DNA from 2 places in the Janibacter sp. Y6 genome. Region 1 is predicted to be linked to the other one. Evidence: riboswitches for the same ligand, from Rfam matches in the RefSeq annotation. Region 1 holds a riboswitch; the other holds the start of a gene.
The links. A riboswitch is a leader RNA that binds a small molecule or an ion and turns the genes downstream of it on or off. The one in region 1 is predicted to bind cobalamin.
Positions count from the first base shown of each region.

Region 2: it holds a riboswitch for cobalamin, as region 1 does, so the genes downstream of both, L6241_RS13680 (iron ABC transporter permease) here and cobN (cobaltochelatase subunit CobN) in region 1, are expected to answer to the same signal.

Region 1 covers NZ_JAKLYZ010000001.1:726,302-735,566, forward strand. Annotated here, with positions in the region: gene L6241_RS03360 (cobyric acid synthase) at 1-1,376, shown strand, start outside; gene cobF (precorrin-6A synthase (deacetylating)) at 1,373-2,170, shown strand; gene bluB (5,6-dimethylbenzimidazole synthase) at 2,226-4,007, opposite strand; gene cobN (cobaltochelatase subunit CobN) at 4,004-7,714, opposite strand; cobalamin riboswitch at 7,777-7,903, opposite strand; gene L6241_RS03380 (cobalamin biosynthesis protein CobG) at 7,990-9,117, shown strand; gene L6241_RS03385 (precorrin-8X methylmutase) at 9,114-9,265, shown strand, end outside.
Region 2 covers NZ_JAKLYZ010000006.1:68,936-78,200, reverse strand. Annotated here, with positions in the region: gene L6241_RS13720 (DUF1206 domain-containing protein) at 1-605, shown strand, start outside; gene L6241_RS13715 (phosphatase PAP2 family protein) at 587-1,315, opposite strand; gene L6241_RS13710 (RNA methyltransferase) at 1,346-2,146, shown strand; gene L6241_RS13705 (VOC family protein) at 2,217-2,852, shown strand; gene L6241_RS13700 (heavy metal translocating P-type ATPase) at 2,949-5,165, opposite strand; gene L6241_RS13695 (heavy-metal-associated domain-containing protein) at 5,162-5,383, opposite strand; gene L6241_RS13690 (metal-sensitive transcriptional regulator) at 5,428-5,709, opposite strand; gene ilvA (threonine ammonia-lyase IlvA) at 5,774-7,036, opposite strand; cobalamin riboswitch at 7,083-7,272, shown strand; gene L6241_RS13680 (iron ABC transporter permease) at 7,315-8,373, shown strand; gene L6241_RS13675 (ABC transporter ATP-binding protein) at 8,370-9,173, shown strand; gene L6241_RS13670 (ABC transporter substrate-binding protein) at 9,170-9,265, shown strand, end outside.

The DNA.
Region 1 (9,265 bases):
AGGCGCAGAACATGTCGAACCACTCGATGGTGTGCCGCGACGGCTCGGAGATCGGACGGGCCCAGCACCTTCAGGCCCAGGCGGCCGGGGTCGAGGCCACCTCCGCGATGAACCCCGTGCTGCTCAAGCCGGGCAGCGACCGCCGCGCCCACGTCGTCGTCCGGGGCCGCCCCGCGGGCGAGCTGCGCGCCGGCGAGTACGCGACCGGTCGGGCCCATCTCGCACAGGCGGCCTTCGCCGCCTTCGAGGAGCTCGCGCAGACCTACGACGTCGTCGTGTGCGAGGGCGCGGGCTCGCCCGCCGAGATCAACCTGCGCGCCGGCGACTACGTCAACCTCGGCCTGGCCCAGCGCTTCGGGCTGCCGACGGTCCTCGTCGGCGACATCGACCGCGGCGGCGTCCTCGCCGCCCTCTACGGCACGTGGGCGCTCGTCTCCGACGACGACCGGCCCCTGCTCGCCGCCTACCTCATCAACAAGTTCCGCGGCGACGCCTCCGTCCTGCAGCCCGGCCTCGAGGAGATCACCCGCCGGACCGGCATGCCCTCGCTCGGGGTGCTCCCGTGGCTGCACGACGTGTGGCTCGACTCCGAGGACTCGCTGTCGATGGGCGCGTGGGGCGATGCCGACGACGGCGTGCCCGACGACGCCCGCCTGTCGGTCGCGGTCGTGCGCCTGCCGCGCACCTCCAACGGCACCGACGTCGACTCCCTCGCCGCGGAGCCCGGCGTCGACGTGCGCGTCACGGTCGACGCCGACCTCGCCCGCGAGGCCGACCTGCTCGTCCTGCCGGGCTCGCGAGCCACGACCTCCGACCTCGCCTGGCTGCGCCGCACCGGTCTGGCCGACGTCGTGCGCGACCGAGCCGCTCGCGGCGCCCCGGTGCTCGGCATCTGCGGCGGCTACCAGATGCTCCTCGACGAGATCGTCGACGACGGGGTCGAGGGCGACGGGACGGCGGGCGAAGGGGGTGCCCCGACCGGGTCCGTGGCAGGCCTGGGTCTGCTGCCCGGTCGCGTCGTCTTCTTCGAGGACAAGGTGCTCGCCCGCCCCACCGGCCGCTGGCGCGGTCACGACGTCGAGGGCTACGAGATCCACCACGGCGTCGTCACCCCCGAGGGCGGCGAGGACTTCCCCGGCGGTCACGCCGTCGGGCCGGTCATCGGCACGATCTGGCACGGCACCCTCGAGTGCGACGGCTTCCGCCGCGAGCTGCTGCGCGAGGTCGCCGCGACGACGGGGTCCCGGTGGGCCCCGCAGGCGGGGGCCTCCCCCTTCGCCGCCCGACGCGAGCAGATGATCGACGTGCTCGCCGACGCGATCGAGACCCACGTCGACGTCGACGCCGTCCTCGCCCTCGCCCAGGAGATCCGATGAGCACCCGCCGCATCCACGTCATCGGCATCGGGGCCGGCTCGCCCGAGCACGTCACCGCCGAGGCGGCCGCCGCGCTCGCCGAGGTCGACGTCTTCCTCGTCGCCGACAAGGGCGAGACCAAGGACGAGCTCGTCGCGCTCCGCCGCTCGATCTGCGAGCGCTTCGTGCCCGCTGACCACCCCTACGAGGTCGTCGCGGTGCCCGACCCGCAGCGCGGTCCCGACGCCGCCCGCGACGGCGCGCAGTACGCGAAGGGGGTGGCCGACTGGCACGCCGCGCGCACCGAGGCGTACGTCCGGGTCGTCGAGGGGCTGCCGCCCGAGGCGGTCGTCGGCTTCCTCGTGTGGGGCGACCCGGCCTTCTACGACAGCACGATCCGGGTGGTCGACGCGATCGGCGAGCGGCTCGCGACGACGGTGCGGGTCATCCCGGGGATCTCGGCCTTCCAGGCGCTGGCCGCCGCGCACGGCGTCGTCCTGCACCGGGTCGGCGAGCCCGTGCACATCACGACGGGGCGTCGGCTCGTCGACGACTGGACCCGCGCGGGCGAGGCCGGGCTCGACCTCGGCACCGTCGTCGTCATGCTCGACGGGCACCTGCGCTGCCGCGAGCTCCTCGCGACCGCGCCGGCGACGACGATCCACTGGGGCGCCTACGTCGGCATGCCCCAGCAGGAGCTGCGCTCCGGGCGTCTCGACGAGGTGATCGACGAGGTGGTCGAGCTGCGGGCCCGGCTGCGCGAGCAGCACGGCTGGGTGATGGACGTCTACGCGCTGACGCCGGCTCGGTCGTAGGTCTCGAGGCTCCTCGCTGCGCTCGTCGCACCTCGACCAGCGAGTCGGTGCAGGGTCAGCGGGTGCGGGCGGCGACGCGGCGCACGGCGAGTCCCTGGAGGACGAGCGACGCGGCGAGGCAGGCGCCGACCCCTTCGCCCGAGCGCAGCCGCAGCGCGAGCAACGGCTCGAGACCGAGCTCGCGCAGGACGAGCGCGTGGGCGCGCTCGCGGCTCACGTGCCCCGCGAGCAGGTAGGCCTGCGCCGCCGGCTCGAGGCGTGACGCGACCAGCCCCGGCAGCGACCCGGCGAGGCCGTCGAGCACGACGGGCGCGCCTGCCGCGGCCGCACCGAGGGTGACCCCGGTGAGCAGCGCGATCTCCGGTCCGCCGAGGGCGGCGAGGAGGCGAAGGGGGTCGCGCTCCCCTGCGGTGCGGGCGAGAGCGGACGCGACGACCTCGCGCTTGCGCGCGACCATCGCGGCGTCCGAGCCGGAGCCCAGGCCGACGGCGTCCTGCGGCTCGAGGTCGAGCAGGGCGCAGGCGAGGGCGGCGGCCACCGTCGTGTTGCCGACGCCGACCTCGCCGAGGCACACCAGACCCCTCGAGCCCGCGGACCGCCCGATCTCACGGCCGGCGGCGAGCAGGTCCGCGACGTCGGTGTCGCTCATCGCGTCGGCCGTCGCGAGGTCACCGCGCACCCCGGCCGGGCGGGCGTCGTGGGCGCCGCGCACCGGCGCGGCGACCCCGGCGTCGACGGCGACCACGGCGAGCCCGGCACCCGCAGCGGTCGCGGCGCCGAGCGAGCTGCCGGCCACCGTCGCCGAGAGGACGTCGTGCGTCGTCTCGGACGGGTAGGCGCTCACGCCGAGCGAGGTCACCGGGTGGTCGGCCCCGGCGAGCACGAGAGTGCCGCCGACGACGTCGCCCGCCCCGACCGCGAGCACCCGGCTCAGGGCGCGGTCGAGCACGCCGAGCGACTCCGGCGGCGAGAGCAGCTCGTCGGCGGCGTCGGTCGCGCCGACGAGACGCTCGGGCTGCGGGCCGCGCAGGTGAGAGACGGGTCGGGTGGGCTCGCCCTCGTCGGCGGGCCAGCGCTCGCGCACCACCACCTCCTCGAGCGGCGTCCGACGCGACCACGCCGCGCGCTCCAGCCCCGGCGACGGGGGACGCTCGTCGGGCCAGCCGAGGCACAGCCAGCCGAGGGTGACGACGCCCTCGGGCAGACCGAGCAGGTCGGCGAGCTCGTCGGGCTCGAAGAGGGTCACCCAGCCCATCCCGAGCCCGTGCGCGCGGGCGGTGAGCCACATGTTCTCCACCGCGGTCGCGCACGACCACAGGTCGGCGTCGGGGTAGGTCGCCCGGCCGAGGACTCCCCCGGCCGGGACGCGCCGGTCACACGCGACGACGACGCCGACCGGCGCCTCGCGCAGGCCCTCGAGCTTGAGGTCGAGCATGCGCGCCGCCCGCTCCGAGGACAGGTGGGCGGCCTGCTGCGCCCGGCACCGGTCGGCCATCGCCGCGGCCCGGTCCCGGGTGGCGGGGTCGGTGACGACGACGAAGCGCCAGGGCTGCGAGTGCCCGACGCTCGGCGCCCGGTGGCCGGCCTCAAGGACCGCGGTGAGCAGCTCCTCGGGCACCAGGTCGGGTCGGAAGCGACGGATGTCGCGGCGCCCGGCGACGACCGCGGCGAGCGCCTCGGTGACGTCCTCGCCCATCGCCCAGCCGGCGGGGTCCTCGCGCCGCTGCGCCGCGCTGCTGGTGTCGCCGATCGTCGGGACCGGTCGGGCGTAGCGCCCGGTCCCCCCTTCGCGACCCGTCACCGCGTCGCGCTCGGACACCCCTTCGCCCTCGGTCACGCCCGGGCGTCCACCGCGCCGCCGACGCCCACGACGTCGTCCGCGTCGTCCTCGAGGTCGCCCTCGACGTCGAGGTAGACCTGCTGCATCTGGGTGATGACCTCGGGGTCGGGCTCCTGCCACAGACCGCGCTCGACGGCCTCGGTGAGCTTCTCGACGATGCCGCGCAGCGCCCACGGGTTGGCCCGGCGCATGAAGTCCTGCGTCGTCTCGTCGAGGACGTAGTCCTTGGCGATCCGGTCGTACATCCAGTCGTGCACGACCCCGGCGGTGGCGTCGAAGCCGAAGAGGTAGTCGACCGTCGCCGCGAGCTCGAAGGCGCCCTTGTACCCGTGGCGCTGCATCGCCGAGATCCACCGCGGGTTGACGACGCGGGAGCGGAAGACGCGGTTGGTCTCCTCCTGCAGCGTGCGGGTGCGCACGGCGTCCGGCGAGGTGGAGTCGCCGACGTAGGCCTTCGGCTCGGCGCCGGTGAGCGCACGGACGGTCGCGACCATGCCGCCGTGGTACTGGAAGTAGTCGTCGCTGTCGAGGATGTCGGACTCGCGGTTGTCGACGTTCTTCGCCGCGACCTGGATGCGCCGGTAGGTGCGCTCCATGTCCTCCGCGGCCGGCGCGCCGTCGAGGTCGCGGCCGTACGCGTAGCCGCCCCACGCCGTGTAGACCTGCGCGAGGTCGTCGTCGCTGCGCCACGTGCCCGACTCGACGACCTGGAGGATCCCCGCGCCGTACGACCCGGGCTGCGAGCCGAAGATGCGGGTGCGCGCGCGCCGCTCGTCGCCGTGGTCGGCGAGGTCGGCGGCGGCGTGGGCCCGCACGTGGTTGTCCTCCTCGCGCTCGTCGAGCCCGGCGACGAGTGCGACGGCGTCGTCGATGAGCGCGATGACGTGCGGGAAGGCGTCGCGGAAGAATCCGGAGATGCGCACGGTGACGTCGACGCGCGGTCGGCCGAGCTCCTCGAGCGGGATGGGGGCGAGCCCGGTGACCCGGCGCGACTGCTCGTCCCACACCGGCGTGACGCCGAGCAGGGCGAGGACCTCGCCGATGTCGTCACCGGAGGTGCGCATCGCGGAGGTGCCCCACATCGACAGGCCCACGCTGCGCGGCAGCTCGCCGGTGTCCTCGAGGTAGCGCGCGAGGAGCGAGTCGGCCATCGCGGTGCCGGTCTGGTAGGCCAGGCGCGAGGGGATGGCCTTGGGGTCGACCGAGTAGAAGTTGCGCCCGGTCGGGAGCACATTGATCAGCCCCCGAAGGGGGGACCCGCTCGGCCCGGCGGGGACGTAGCCGCCGTCGAGGGCGTGCAGGACCATGGCGAGCTCGCGCTCGGTGCCGGCGAGGCGCGGCACGACCTGGGTCGCGGCGAACTCGAGGCCGGCGACGACCCCGGACGCGGCGTCCTCGTCGAGGTCGGGCTCGGTCCGCGCGACGACGTCACGCGCGGCGTCGGGCCGCCAGTCGGCGGCCGCCAGGCCCTCGACGAGGCGACGGGCTCGCCCTTCGACCGCGTCGGTCTCGACGGTGCCCGCGTCCTCGGAGAGACCGAGCGCGGCCCGAAGGCCGGGGACCGATCCGACCTGGCCGGAGAAGACCTGGGCGGCGCGCAGGACCGCGAGGACGAGGTTGACGAGCTCGTCGCCCTGGGGCGCCTGGCCGAGGACGTGGAGGCCGTCGCGGATCTGGACGTCCTTGATCTCGCACAGCCAGCCGTCGACGTGCATGACGAGCTCGTCGAAGCCGTCGGCGTCGTCGAGGTCGACGTCCTCGAGCCCGAGGTCGACGTGCATCTGCGCCGCGTGGATGAGCTGCCAGATCTCGCCGCGCAGGGCCGGCGCCTTCGCCGGGTCCATGACCGAGACGTTGCCGTACTCGTCGAGGAGCTGCTCGAGGCGGGCGATGTCGCCGTAGGACTCGGCGCGCGCCATCGGCGGCACGAGGTGGTCGACGATCGTCGCGTGCGCCCGGCGCTTGGCCTGGGTGCCCTCGCCGGGGTCGTTGACGAGGAAGGGGTAGACGAGCGGCAGGCTGCCGAGCGCGGCGTCGGTGCCGCACGACGCGGACATCGCGAGGTTCTTGCCCGAGAGCCACTCGAGGTTGCCGTGCTTGCCGACGTGGACGACGGCGTGGGCGCCGAACTCCTCCTCGACCCAGCGGTAGGTCGCGAGGTAGTGGTGCGTCGGCGGCAGGTCGGGGTCGTGGTAGATCGCGATGGGGTTCTCGCCGAAGCCGCGCGGCGGCTGCACGAGGAGCGCGACGTTGCCCCGGACGATGGCGGCGGTGACGATCTCCCCCGTCGCGTCGCGGGTCGTGTCGACGAAGACCTCGCCGGGCGCGTCGCCCCAGTGCTCGGTCATCGCCTCGCGCAGGTCGGCGGGGAGCGTGTCGAACCAACCGCAATAGCGCTCGGCCGGGATGCGTACCTGGGCGCCCTCGACCTGCTCCTGGGTGAGCCACTCCTCGTCCTGGCCGCCGGCGGCGATGAGCTCGTGGATGAGCGCGTTGCCGCACGTCGTGTCGGGGGCCTCGCCCTCGACCTCGGGCAGCGGGTCCATGCCGACGAAGCCCTCGCCGAGGTCGTACCCGGCCTCGCGCATGAGACGCAGCAGGCGGATCGTCGACACCGGGGTGTCGAGGCCGACGGCGTTGCCCAGGCGCGAGTGCTTCGTCGGGTAGGCGGACAGCACGACGGCGATCTTGCGCTCGGCGACGGGGGTCGAGCGCAGCCGGGCGTGGTTGACCGCGATACCGGCGACGCGGGCGGCCCGCTCGGGGTCGGCGACGTAGTGCGGCAGGCCCTCGTCGTCGATCTCCTTGAAGGAGAAGGCGACCGTGATGAGCCGTCCGTCGAACTCGGGGACGGCGACCTGGGTCGCGACGTCGAGCGGGCTCATGCCGTCCCCAGAGGCCTGCCAGTCGGCCCGGCTCCACGTGAGGCACAGGCCCTGGAGGATCGGGATGTCGAGCGCGGCGAGACGCTCGACGTCCCACGCCTCGTCGTCCTCGCCGGCGGAGGCGGTCGCCGGCTTCGTGCCGCCTGCGGCGAGCACGGTCGTCACGAGCGCGTCGAGGGTGCCGAGGTGCTCGAGCAGGCCGTCGGGGGCGTCGCGCAGCGACGCGGAGTGCACGACGACGCCGTGCCCGCCGGCGGCGTCGATCGCGTCGGCGAGCGCGTGCGCGTAGGCGGTGTTGCCCGCCGCGTACTGGGCCCGGTAGATGAGCACCCCGACCCGCGGTCGCACCGCGCCGTCGGGCAGCGGCTCAGGCTCCGGGCGCTCGAGGACGCCCCACCGGGGCAGCGCCTTCGGGGCCTCGAAGCCCTCGCCGGTGAGGAGCAGGGTGTCGCCGAGGAAGGCGTGCAGCTGCGCGACGTTGTCGGGGCCGCCCTCGGCGAGGTAGCGGTGGGCCTCGGCGACGACGCCGGCCGGCACGGTCGACATCTCCATGAGGGCCGCGTCCGGCTCCTGGGTGCCGCCGACGACGACGAGCCGCGCTCCCTGCTCGGCGAGCCGGCGGAAGCCGCTGCACAGGTCGTCCGGGGTGCCGAGGATGCGGGCGACGACGACGTCCGCGGAGGCGATGAGCTCGCCCATGTCGGTGTGGCCGGGACGGGCGGGGTTGGCCAGCACCACGTCGATCCCGTGCGTGCGAGCGGCCTCTCGGGCGCTCAGCAGGTCGGTGTCGGAGGTGGACAGCAGGGCGAGCGTGGTCACGTCGGTGACTCCTCTGGCAGGGTTCCGCGCCCCGCAGTCGAAGGGAGGGACCCAGACGTGTCGTCCGGGCCGGCCGACCAGGCGTGTCTGACTCGCGAAGGGGATTCGCTCACAGTGGCGGGACCGTCCCGGAGTCGCACCGGGTTCCGCGCAGATCGACCGAGACGCACCCTACCGGGGTCGCCCGGGGACCCCGCGAGGCGCGTCGGCGAGGGCCCTCGGGCCGCCCCCGGGGCGTCGGCGCGAGGTCGGCGCGACGCGTAGGCTGCACCGCCGTGACCACCCGATCGCCCGCTCGCGACGGCGCCGACCGGTGCCCGGGGCTGCTCTCGCCCTTCGTCTCGGCGGACGGCGCAATGGTCCGGCTGCGGGTGCCCGGCGGACGCACCAGCGCTGCCGATCTCGTCGAGATCTCCTCTCTCGCAGGCAGATTCGGTGATCCCGATGTCACGCTCACCTCGCGCGGCAGCCTCCAGCTGCGCGGCCTGCCGAGCCCGCTCCCCCGCGAGCTCGTCACCGCGATCGGCGCGCTCGGGCTCGTCCCATCGGCGGCGCACGACAAGGCACGCAACGTCGTCGCCGACCCGGCGCTCGCCCTCGACGACCTCGTCCGTGCGCTCGACGAGGCCCTGCTCGCCGACGACGCGCTCGCCGCCCTGCCCGGGCGCTTCCTGCTCGCCGTCGCCGTGCCCGGGGGCGCCGTGCTCGGCGAGCCGTGGGACGTCGCGGTCGTCGACGAGGGGGCGAGCGCGCGCGTGCTCGTCGACGGTCGCGCCCTCGTCGTGCCCCGCGCGGACGCCGCGACGACCGTCCTCGACGTCGCGCGCCGCTTCCTCTCCGTCCGCGGGCGCGAGCGGGTCTGGAACGTCCGCGACCTGCCCGCCGAGGACCGGGCGACCCTGCTGCCGGGGGGCTCCCCCTTCGCCGTCGACGTCGCGCCGCCCCCGGCCGCCGGCCCGCTCGGCGAGGACCTCGTCGCGCTCGTGCCGCTGGGCCTGCTCACCCCCGACACGGCCGCCGCGCTCGCGGGGACGGCGACCTCGGCCGCGAGCGGCCTCACACCTCCCCTGCGGATCACCCCGTGGCGCTCGGTCCTCGTCCCGGGGGGCGCTGCGCGCGCCGGTGAGCTCGCCGCCGCCGGCCTCGTCGTCTCCGCCGGCTCGCCGTGGGCGGTGCTCACCGCCTGCGCCGGGGCCCCCGCCTGCGCCCGCACGACGACGCCGACCCGCGAGCTGGCTCACGCGGCGGCGACCCTCGTCGACCCCTTCGGCCCGCCCGTCCACGTCATCGGCTGCGACCGGGCGTGCGGGCACCCCGCTCGTCCGCACACGACCGCGCTCGACCCGACCTGCGCCGACGACGTCGTCCGCGCGCAGCGCCGCACCCCTGAGGAGCCCACGTGACCACCCTTCGCCGACCGACCCGGCGTCACGACTACGTGACCGACGGCCAGGAGATCTACCGGCGCTCCTTCGCGATGATCCGCGAGGAGACCGACGTCTCCGGGCTGCCGGCGAGCCTGCACGGCGCGGCCGTGCGCATCGTCCACGC
Region 2 (9,265 bases), on a different contig from region 1:
TCGGGGCCCTGCTCCTGTGGGTCTTCGTCGTCGGCGGCACGGCGCTCGGCCTGTGGTACCTCGCCGAGGTCGTCGCGCCCTCGCCGGGCGACGGCGGCGCGTCCGAGCGGGCCAAGTCCGGCGCGAAGGGGGTCGTCTACCTCGCCATCGCGTGGTCGGCCTTCCGCTTCGCCACCGGGTCGGGACAGTCCGGCTCGAGCGAGGACCAGACGCAGAGCCTCACCCAGACCCTTATGCGCCAGCCCGCCGGTCAGTGGCTCGTCGCCGCGGTCGGCCTCGTCGTCGTCGCGGTCGGTGCGTACTACGTCCAGAAGGGCGTGCGCCAGCGCTTCATGAAGGACCTCACCCGTCACCCGGGGGTGTGGGCGGTGACCGCCGGCACCATCGGCTACCCGGCGAAGGGGGCCGTCCTCGCCCTCGTCGGCATCTTCTTCGTCGTCGCCGCCTGGCAGCACGACGCCGACGAGGCGCAGGGCCTCGACGGGGCGCTCAAGGCGGTCAAGGGCGCCGAGTACGGCCCCTACCTGCTCACCGCGATGGCGCTGGGCATCATCGCCTTCGGCATCTACTGCATCGCCCGCGCGCGCTACGCCCGGTTGGACTGAGGCGGGGCGGTCGGCCCCGGCCGGGGCCGCAGACCGATCGTCAGCGCGGCGGCGGTCATCGCGCTCCCGACGAGCACCCCGGCGACGACGTCGGTCGGGTAGTGGACCCCGAGGTAGACGCGGTCGAGGCACGTGAGCACGACGAGGGTGGCCGCGGCCACGACGAGCGTCGTGCGCGTCCACATGCGGCGCGCGAGGGGCCACAGCAGGACGACGAGCAGGATCATCGCGATCGTGCTGCCCGTCGCGTGGCCGGAGGGATAGCTGTAGCCGTCGGCGACGGTGATCGCCTCGGGCGGCACCGGGCGCGGGCGCCCGACGATGTACTTGCACGTGATCGACAGCCCCCAGCCGACGAGCCCCACGGGCACGACCCACAGGGCGCGACGCCGGACGAGACCGCGCCAGTGCAGCACCCCCGCGAGCAGCGCGAGGACGAGGAAGAGCACCCACGGCTCGGTGAGATGGGCCCACAGCAGCAGGGCGTCGACGAGCCCGGGCCGCTCCAGCGCGTACCCGGTCGTCGCGTCGATGACCGAGGCGTCGCCGCGACGGATCGAGCTCGACGCGAGGACGACCTGACGTCCGACGAAGGCGGTGACGAGCATCGCCGCCGCCATGACGAGCAGCGCGAGGAGCAGCCGCCCGGCCTCGGGCCTCCTGGGCTCGAGGTGCTGCGACGTCGACGTGTCCTCCAGCTGGCCGGGCATCGGCCCAGTGTGCGGCATCCTGGGTGGGCCATGGCTGATCTGCACATCACCTCCCCGTCCAACCCGCGCCTCAAGGAGCTCGTCGCGCTGCGCCGTCGCCGCGCGCGCGACGAGAGCGGCACGACCCTGCTCGAGGGCACCGAGGAGCTCCTCCTCGCGCTCGAGGCGGGGGTGACCCCCTTCGCCGTCTACCACTGCCCCGAGCTCATGCACGAGGCCGGACCGGGTGCCGTCGAGGCGGCCCGTGCCGCCGGCGCGGAGGTCGTCGAGCTCTCGCGGACCGCCTTCGACAAGGTCTCCTACCGCGAGGGGCCGGACGGCGTCCTCGCGAAGGTGCCCGCCCCCGGGCTGTCCTGGGACGACGTCGAGCTGGGGGAGTCCCCCTTCGTCCTGCTCGTCGAAGGGGTGGAGAAGCCGGGCAACCTCGGCGCGATGCTGCGCACGGCCGACGCCGCGGGTGTCGACCTCGTCGTCGCCGCCGACTGCGTCACGGACTGGGGCAACCCCAACGTCATCCGGGGGAGCAAGGGCACGGTCTTCTCGGTGCCGGTCGTCTCGACGACCCGCGCCCAGGCCTGGGCCCGTCTGACCGGGCACGGCGTGGCCGTCGTCGCGACGACGCCGGACACCGACGTCGTGCACACCGACGTCGACTACACCGGGGGCGTCGCGGTCGCCGTCGGCTCGGAGAAGTACGGGCTCACCGACGAGGCGCTCGCCGCCTCGACCCACCGCGTGCGCATCCCCATGGTCGGCCGGGCGAACTCGCTCAACGTCTCGACCTCCGCCGCGGTCGTCGTCTACGAGGCGGTGCGGCAGCGTACGCGGTGACCGGTCGGTACGCGACCGCTCGTCGGGGGTCGATTACGTCGTGAGACGCACCCCGTGCCACGATGCCCCTATGCGCGTCGACCACGTCTCTTTCGCCGCAGAGCCTGCAGGGCTGCAGGCCACCGCCAAGCGCCTCGCGGAGGCCATCGGGGTGGAACCGCTCGACGGCGGCATCCATCCTCGCTTCGGCACGCGCAACATGATCCTGCCGCTGGCTCACGAGCGCTACATCGAGGTCGTCGAGGTCCTCGACCACCCGAGCGCCGACAAGGCCCCCTTCGGCCAGGCCGTGCGCGCCCGCTCCGAGCAGGGCGGCGGCTGGATGGGCTGGGTCGTCGCGGTCGACGACCTCGGCGTCGTCGAGCAGCGCCTCGAGCGCGAGTCGGTCCCCGGGTCGCGCCGCATGCCCGACGGGCGCGAGTTCAGCTGGCGCCAGATCGGCGTCAAGGGCCTGATGTCGGACCCGCAGCTGCCCTTCTTCATCAAGTGGGACGAGGGCTCGGACCACCCGAGCGCCGACAACCACAGCGACGTCGTCATCGAGTCGCTCATGGTCGCGGGCGACCCCGAGCGGGTCCACGACTGGCTGGGCCTGCCCGCCACCGAGACCTCGTCGGTCATCACCTTCGAGTTCGTCGCCCCCCACGGCCAGCCGGGTCTGCTCTCGGTCACCCTGAGCACCCCCAAGGGCACCGTCACCATCTGAGGCATCACCCGCGACGACCTGGTGCCAGGTCGCACGACGAAGGGGGAGGGACCGGGTCACCCGGTCCCTCCCCCTTCGTCATGCCCGGGGCGAGCCCTACGCCCGGCGCAGCCGCAGGCTGCTGAGGACGACGCACACCGAGCTGAAGGCCATCGCCGCGCCCGCGATCATCGGGTTGAGCAGGCCGGCCATGGCGAGCGGGATCGCGAGCGTGTTGTAGCCGAAGGCCCACACGAGGTTCTGCTTGATGACCTGCAGCGTGCGTGCCGACAGCGCCATCGCCTCGGGCACGGAGGCGAGGTCGTCACGCACGAGGACGATGTCGGCGGACTCCATGGCGACGTCCGTGCCCGCGCCCATCGCCATGCCGAGGTCGGCCTGCACGAGGGCGGCGGCGTCGTTGACGCCGTCGCCGACCATCGCGACGACCCGGCCGGACTCCTGCAGCTCGGCGATGCGGGCGTGCTTCTCGTGCGGCTTGACGCCGGCGACGACGTGCTCGGGCTCGATGCCGACCTTCGCCGCGACCGCTCGCGCGTTGATCTCGGTGTCGCCGCTGAGCAGCCAGGCCTCGAGCCCGGCGGCCCGCAGGTCGCGCACCGCCTGGGCGGAGGTCTCGCGCACGTCGTCGGCGACGGTGAGCGCGCCGCGGGCGCGGCCGTCCCACCCGACGAAGACGGTGGTCCCCGGCCGGTCGAGGGTCGCGAGCTCGGCGGGCACCTCGTCGAAGAGCTCGGGCAGGCCGACGGTCACCTCGGTGTCCCCGACGACGGCGCGGGCACCGGAGCCGGGCAGCGCGACGAAGTCGCGGGCGTCGGGGATCTTCAGCCCCTTCTCCTCGGCGCGCGCGACGACCGCCCGGGCGACCGGGTGCTCGCTGCCGCGCTCGACGGCGGCGGCAGCGACGAGAGCGGCGAAGGGGTGCAGCCCGGGCTCGGCGGCCAGACCGGTGAGCCGGGTCCGGCCGGTCGTGATCGTGCCCGTCTTGTCCATGACGACGGTGTCGATGCTGCGGGTGTCCTCGAGGACCTGGGGGCCCTTGATGAGGATGCCCTTCTGCGCACCGCGCGAGGTGCCGACGAGCAGGGCGGTCGGCGTGGCGAGGCCGAGCGCGCAGGGGCAGGCGATGATGAGCACGGTGATGGCGACGCCGATCGCCGTCGTCGCGCTGCCGGACCCGATCCACCAGCCGACGAAGGTGAGCAGCGCGAGGGCGAGCACGACGGGCACGAAGACCGCGGAGACGCGGTCGGCGAGACGCTGGACGTCGGCCTTGCCGGTCTGGGCCTGCTCGACGAGCCGGGTGATCGCGGCGAGCGTCGTGTGCGCACCGACCGCCGTCGCCTCGACGACGAGCCGGCCCGAGGTGTTGATCGTCCCCGCGTCGACCGTGCTGCCCGCCTCGACGTCGACGGGCACGGACTCGCCGGTGACGACCGAGGTGTCGATGGCCGAGACGCCGTCGACGACGACGCCGTCGGTCGCGACCTTCTCACCGGGTCGCACGACGAAGTGGTCGCCGACGCGCAGGTCGTCGACGGGGATGACGACCTCGGTCGTCGCGCGGGTGGTCGCCGAGATGCGCTGGACGGCGACCTCCTTGGCCCCGAGGTCCATGAGAGCGGTGAGCGCGGAGCGGCCCTGCGCCTTGGCCCGCGACTCGAGCCACCGGCCGAGGAGGAGGAAGGCGGTGACCACCGCTGCCGTCTCGAAGTAGTAGTGCCCCTCCTCGCGGGGGTGGTGGCCGGGGCCGACGACGAGCGCGACGCTCGACCACACGAAGGCGGCGGTGACGCCGAGGCTGACGAGCGTGTCCATCGTCGAGGTGCGGTGCCGGGCGGCCGCGACCGCCGCACGGTGGAAGGGCCAGGCGCACCACACGACGACGGGGGCGGTGAGGACGAGCTGCAGCCACGGGTTGGCGGCGAAGGTCCACGGGCCCATGGCGAGCAGGACGACGACGAGCGCGAGCGGCCCGGCGACGAGCAGGCGTCGGCGCAGGTCGTCCTCGCGCACGTGGGTGTGCTCCGGCGGCGCGAGCCGAGTGCCGGGGTCGAGGACGGTCGCGCCGTAGCCGCTCGCCTCGACGGCCCCGACGATCTCGTCGTGGGTGACGTGCCCCGGGTAGGTGACGTGCGCACGCTCGGTCGCGAGGTTGACGCTCGCGCTCACGCCGTCGAGACGGCCCAGGCGCTTCTCGACGCGGGCGACGCACGACGCGCACGTCATGCCGGTGATGGCCAGGTCGACCTCGTGGACGTCGGCGGCGTCCGCGGTCGAGGGGTCGGCGTCGGTGGGGTGGGTGGTGCTCATCGCGGGGCGACCGTGTACCCGGCCTCGTCGACCGCGGCGGCGATGTCCTGCGGGCTCACGTGCCCCTCGCTCGTGAGCGTGACCGGCGAGCTGCCGCCGGCGACGAGCTCGACGGCCACGGCCGAGACCCCGGAGATCTCGCCGAGCTCCTCGGACACGTGCCGGACGCAGTTCTCGCAGGTCATGCCGTCGACGTAGATGGTGGTCTGCTCGCTCATGGTGGTGCTCCTTCGTCGATGGTGGGTGGTCTGGGGGAGGGGCGTCAGGAGCGCACGAGGCGCGCGATCGCCGCGCTGGCCTCGCGCACCTTCTCCTGGGCGGCCTCGTCGCTCTCGCGGGCGGCGTCGACGACGCAGTGCCCGACGTGGTCCTCGAGCAGGCCGAGGCTCACGGCCTGCAGCGCCTTCGTCGCGGCGCTCACCTGGGTGAGGATGTCGATGCAGTACTCGTCGTCGTCGACCATGCGGGCGATGCCGCGCACCTGCCCCTCGATCCGCTTGAGACGCTTGAGGTAGGCGTCCTTGTCGGCGGCGTATCCGGCCACGGCGGTCTCCCTTCGTCCCCTCGAAGATACCCCCAAGGGGTATGAAGGGACAAGCCCTAGGCGGTTACTGGATGAAGCGGAAGAGCGGGCTCGAGGGGCGGATGCGCTCGATGCGCACCGGCGAGGCCTCCATCCGGCGCAGGAGGGGGTCGAGGTCCTCCGGGGCACCGAGCTCGACGCCGACGAGGGCCGGCCCGGTCTCGCGGTTGCTGCGCTTGACGTACTCGAAGAGCGCGATGTCGTCGTCGGGCCCGAGGACCTCGTCGAGGAAGCGGCGCAGCGCCCCGGGCTCCTGCGGGAAGTCGACGAGGAAGTAGTGCTTGCGCCCCTGGTGCACGAGGGCCTTCTCGACGACCTCGGCGTAGCGGGAGACGTCGTTGTTGCCCCCGGAGACGACGGCGACGACCGTGCTGCCCGGCGTGACCCCGAGCTCGTCGAGGTCGATCGCGGCGAGGGCGGCGGTCGCCAGCGACCCCGCGGGCTCGGTGACGATGCCCTCGGTCTGGTAGAGCGCGAGCATCTCGACGGCGACCGCGCCCTCGGCGATGGAGTGCACCGGCGCGTCCGTGGCTGAGACGGCTGAGTAGGTGAGCCCGCCGACCTCGCGCACCGCGGCGCCGTCGACGAAGGGGTCGACGTCACCGATCGCGACCGGGCGGCCCGCCTCGAGGGCGGCCGACATCGACGCCGCCCCGGAGGGCTCGATGCCGACGACCTTCGTCGTGGGGTGGTGCTCGGCGAACCACGTCGCCATCCCGCCGAGCAGACCGCCCCCGCCGACGGGGACGAGCACGACGTCGGGTGCCCCGCCGAGCTGCTCGACGACCTCGAGGGCGACCGTGCCCTGGCCGGCCATCGTGTCGACGTGGTCGAAGGCGGGCACCACCGTCGCCCCGCTCTCGCGGGCATGACGAAGGGCGGAGGCCGCCGCGTCGTCGTAGACGTCGCCGCCGACGACGACCTCGACGTGCTCGCCGCCGAGGGCGGCGACGCGGTCGCGCTTCTGGCGGGGGGTGGTGCGGGGCAGGTAGATCCGGGCCTGCACCCCGAGGCGCGCGCAGGCGTACGCGACGCCCTGGGCGTGGTTGCCGGCGGAGGCTGCGACGACCCCCTTCGCCCGCTGCTCGGGGGAGAGGCGCGCGATGAGGGTGTAGGCGCCGCGGAGCTTGTAGCTGCGCACCGGCTGGAGGTCCTCGCGCTTGAGGAGCACGTGCGCGCCGGTGGCGGTGCTGTGCCGGGCGGAGGGCTGGAGCGGGGTGGGGTCGAGGAGGTCGTGCAGCAGGACCGCGGCCGCCTCGACGTCCTCCGCGCGGATCGGAGAGCTCACGCTCGCAGGCTAGACCTCGTCGCCGACGTCGTGCTGCGAGGTCCGCGCTGCGTCGCGTAGTGTCGGCACCGAGTCAGACGCACACCAGTGCAGAGGGAATCCGGTGAGAGTCCGGAGCTGTCGCGCAGCGGTATGGGTGACTGACGGGGTGAGATCCACTGGGCCAGAAGGCCTGGGAAGGGACCCCGTCGGGACGACCCCGAGTCCGAAGACCTGCTGACTCGCTGGACCCCGACAGGGCCTCGCGATCCGGGCCCCCGACGCACCTGGAGACCCCCGTGTCCCACGACCGCCCCGGCGGCCGGCGGCTGCCCGTCGTGCCGCTGCTGCTCGTCCTGCTCGTCCTCACCGTCGTCAGCGGCGTCGTCTCGCTCGGTCTGGGGTCCGAGCCGCTGCCGCTGCACGGGGTCGTCGACGTCCTGCGCGCCCGGGTCGTCGGCGCTGCGGGCCCGGACCCCGCCCTCGACACCATCGTGTGGGAGCTGCGCGCACCGCGTGCCGTCATGGCGATGGTCGTCGGCGCCGGCCTGGCCGTCGCCGGCGCGTGCATGCAGACCCTCGTGCGCAACCCGCTCGCCGACCCCTACCTCCTCGGGGTCTCGGCCGGGGCCGGCGTCGGCGCCACCCTCGTCATCCTCCTCGGCGCGCTCGCCGGGCTCGGGGTGTGGGCGCTCTCCCTCGGCGCCCTCGGCGGGGCTCTCGTCGCGACCGCCCTCGTCCTCGGCATCTCTCTCGCCCAGGGCGGGATCACCCCCCTTCGCCTCGTGCTCACCGGTGTCGTCATGTCGGCGGCCTTCTCCTCCGTCTCGAGCCTGCTCGTCTTCCTCAGCGCCGACCCGCGGGCGACGCAGTCGGTCCTCTTCTGGCTGCTCGGCAGCCTCTCCGGGTCGGTGTGGCAGCAGGTGCTCCCGCCCGTGCTCGTCGTCGTCGTGTCCGGCGTCGTCCTCCTCGCGCTGCACCGCTGGCTCGACGCGCTGGCTGCCGGACCCGACGTCGCGGGCGGTCTGGGCGTCCCGGTCCGAGAGCTGCGGCTCGCCCTCTTCGTCCTCGTCTCGGTCCTCGTGGGGGTGCTCGTCGCCGTCTCCGGCGGCATCGGCTTCGTCGGGCTCGTCGTCCCGCACATCGCCCGCATCCTCGTCGGCGCGCGGCACCGCTACGTGCTGCCGGTCGCGGCCGCCGGCGGCGCGCTCTTCCTGCTCTGGGTCGACGTCGCGGCGCGGACCGTCGTGCGCCCGCAGGAGATCCCGCTGAGCGTCGTCACCGGGCTCGTCGGGGCGCCGATCTTCCTCGTCCTGCTCGGCAGACGGCACTACTCGTACTCGGGGGGCGCCGGATGACCCACCTGTCCACGACCGGGCTCGCCGTCGAGATCGGTGGGCGCACGATCGTCTCCGGTGTCGACCTCGACGTGCCGCCCGGGTCGATGCTCGCCCTCGTCGGCCGCAACGGCAGCGGCAAGTCCACCCTCATCAGGTCGCTCGTCGGCCTGCGACCCCCGGCCGCCGGCACCGTGCACGTGGACGGGGTCGACCTCGCGCGCCTGTCGTCGCGACGGCGGGCCACCCGGGTGGCCTACGTCGCGCAGGAGGACGGGCCGCCCGAGGACCTCCTCGTCGGCGAGATGGTCGCGATGGGGCGCACCCCGCACCGACCGCCATGGGCCGTCGACGAGCGCTCCGAGCGCGAGCTCGTGCTCGAGGCGCTGCGTCATGTCGGCATGGCCGCGAAGGTCGACCGCCCCTGTCAGCACCTCTCCGGGGGCGAGCGCCGCCGGGTGATGCTCGCCCGTGGCATCGCCCAGGGGTGCGACCTGCTCGTCCTCGACGAACCGACGAACCACCTCGACGTGCACCACCAGGACCAGCTGCTCCAGACGGTGCGTCTCCTCGGGTGCACGGTCGTCGCCGCGGTCCACGACCTCTCGCTCGCGGCCGCCCACTTCGACGCCGTCGCCGTGCTCCACGACGGCGCCGTCCACGCCGTCGGTCGTCCCCGCGACGTCCTCACCCCCGAGCTCGTGCGCGACGTCTTCGACGTCGGCGCCCGTCATCTCACCGACCCGGTCACCGGCCGGGTCCACCTCGTCCTCGGTGCCGGCGCCCCGCCGGTGCCCGCTCCTCGAGAGGCAGTCCTGTGACCCCCCTTCGCCCCGCCCGAGCCGCCCAGGCCCTGTCCGCCGCCGTCCTGCTCGGCTCTCTGCTCGTCGGGTGCGGATCCGCGACGTCGACC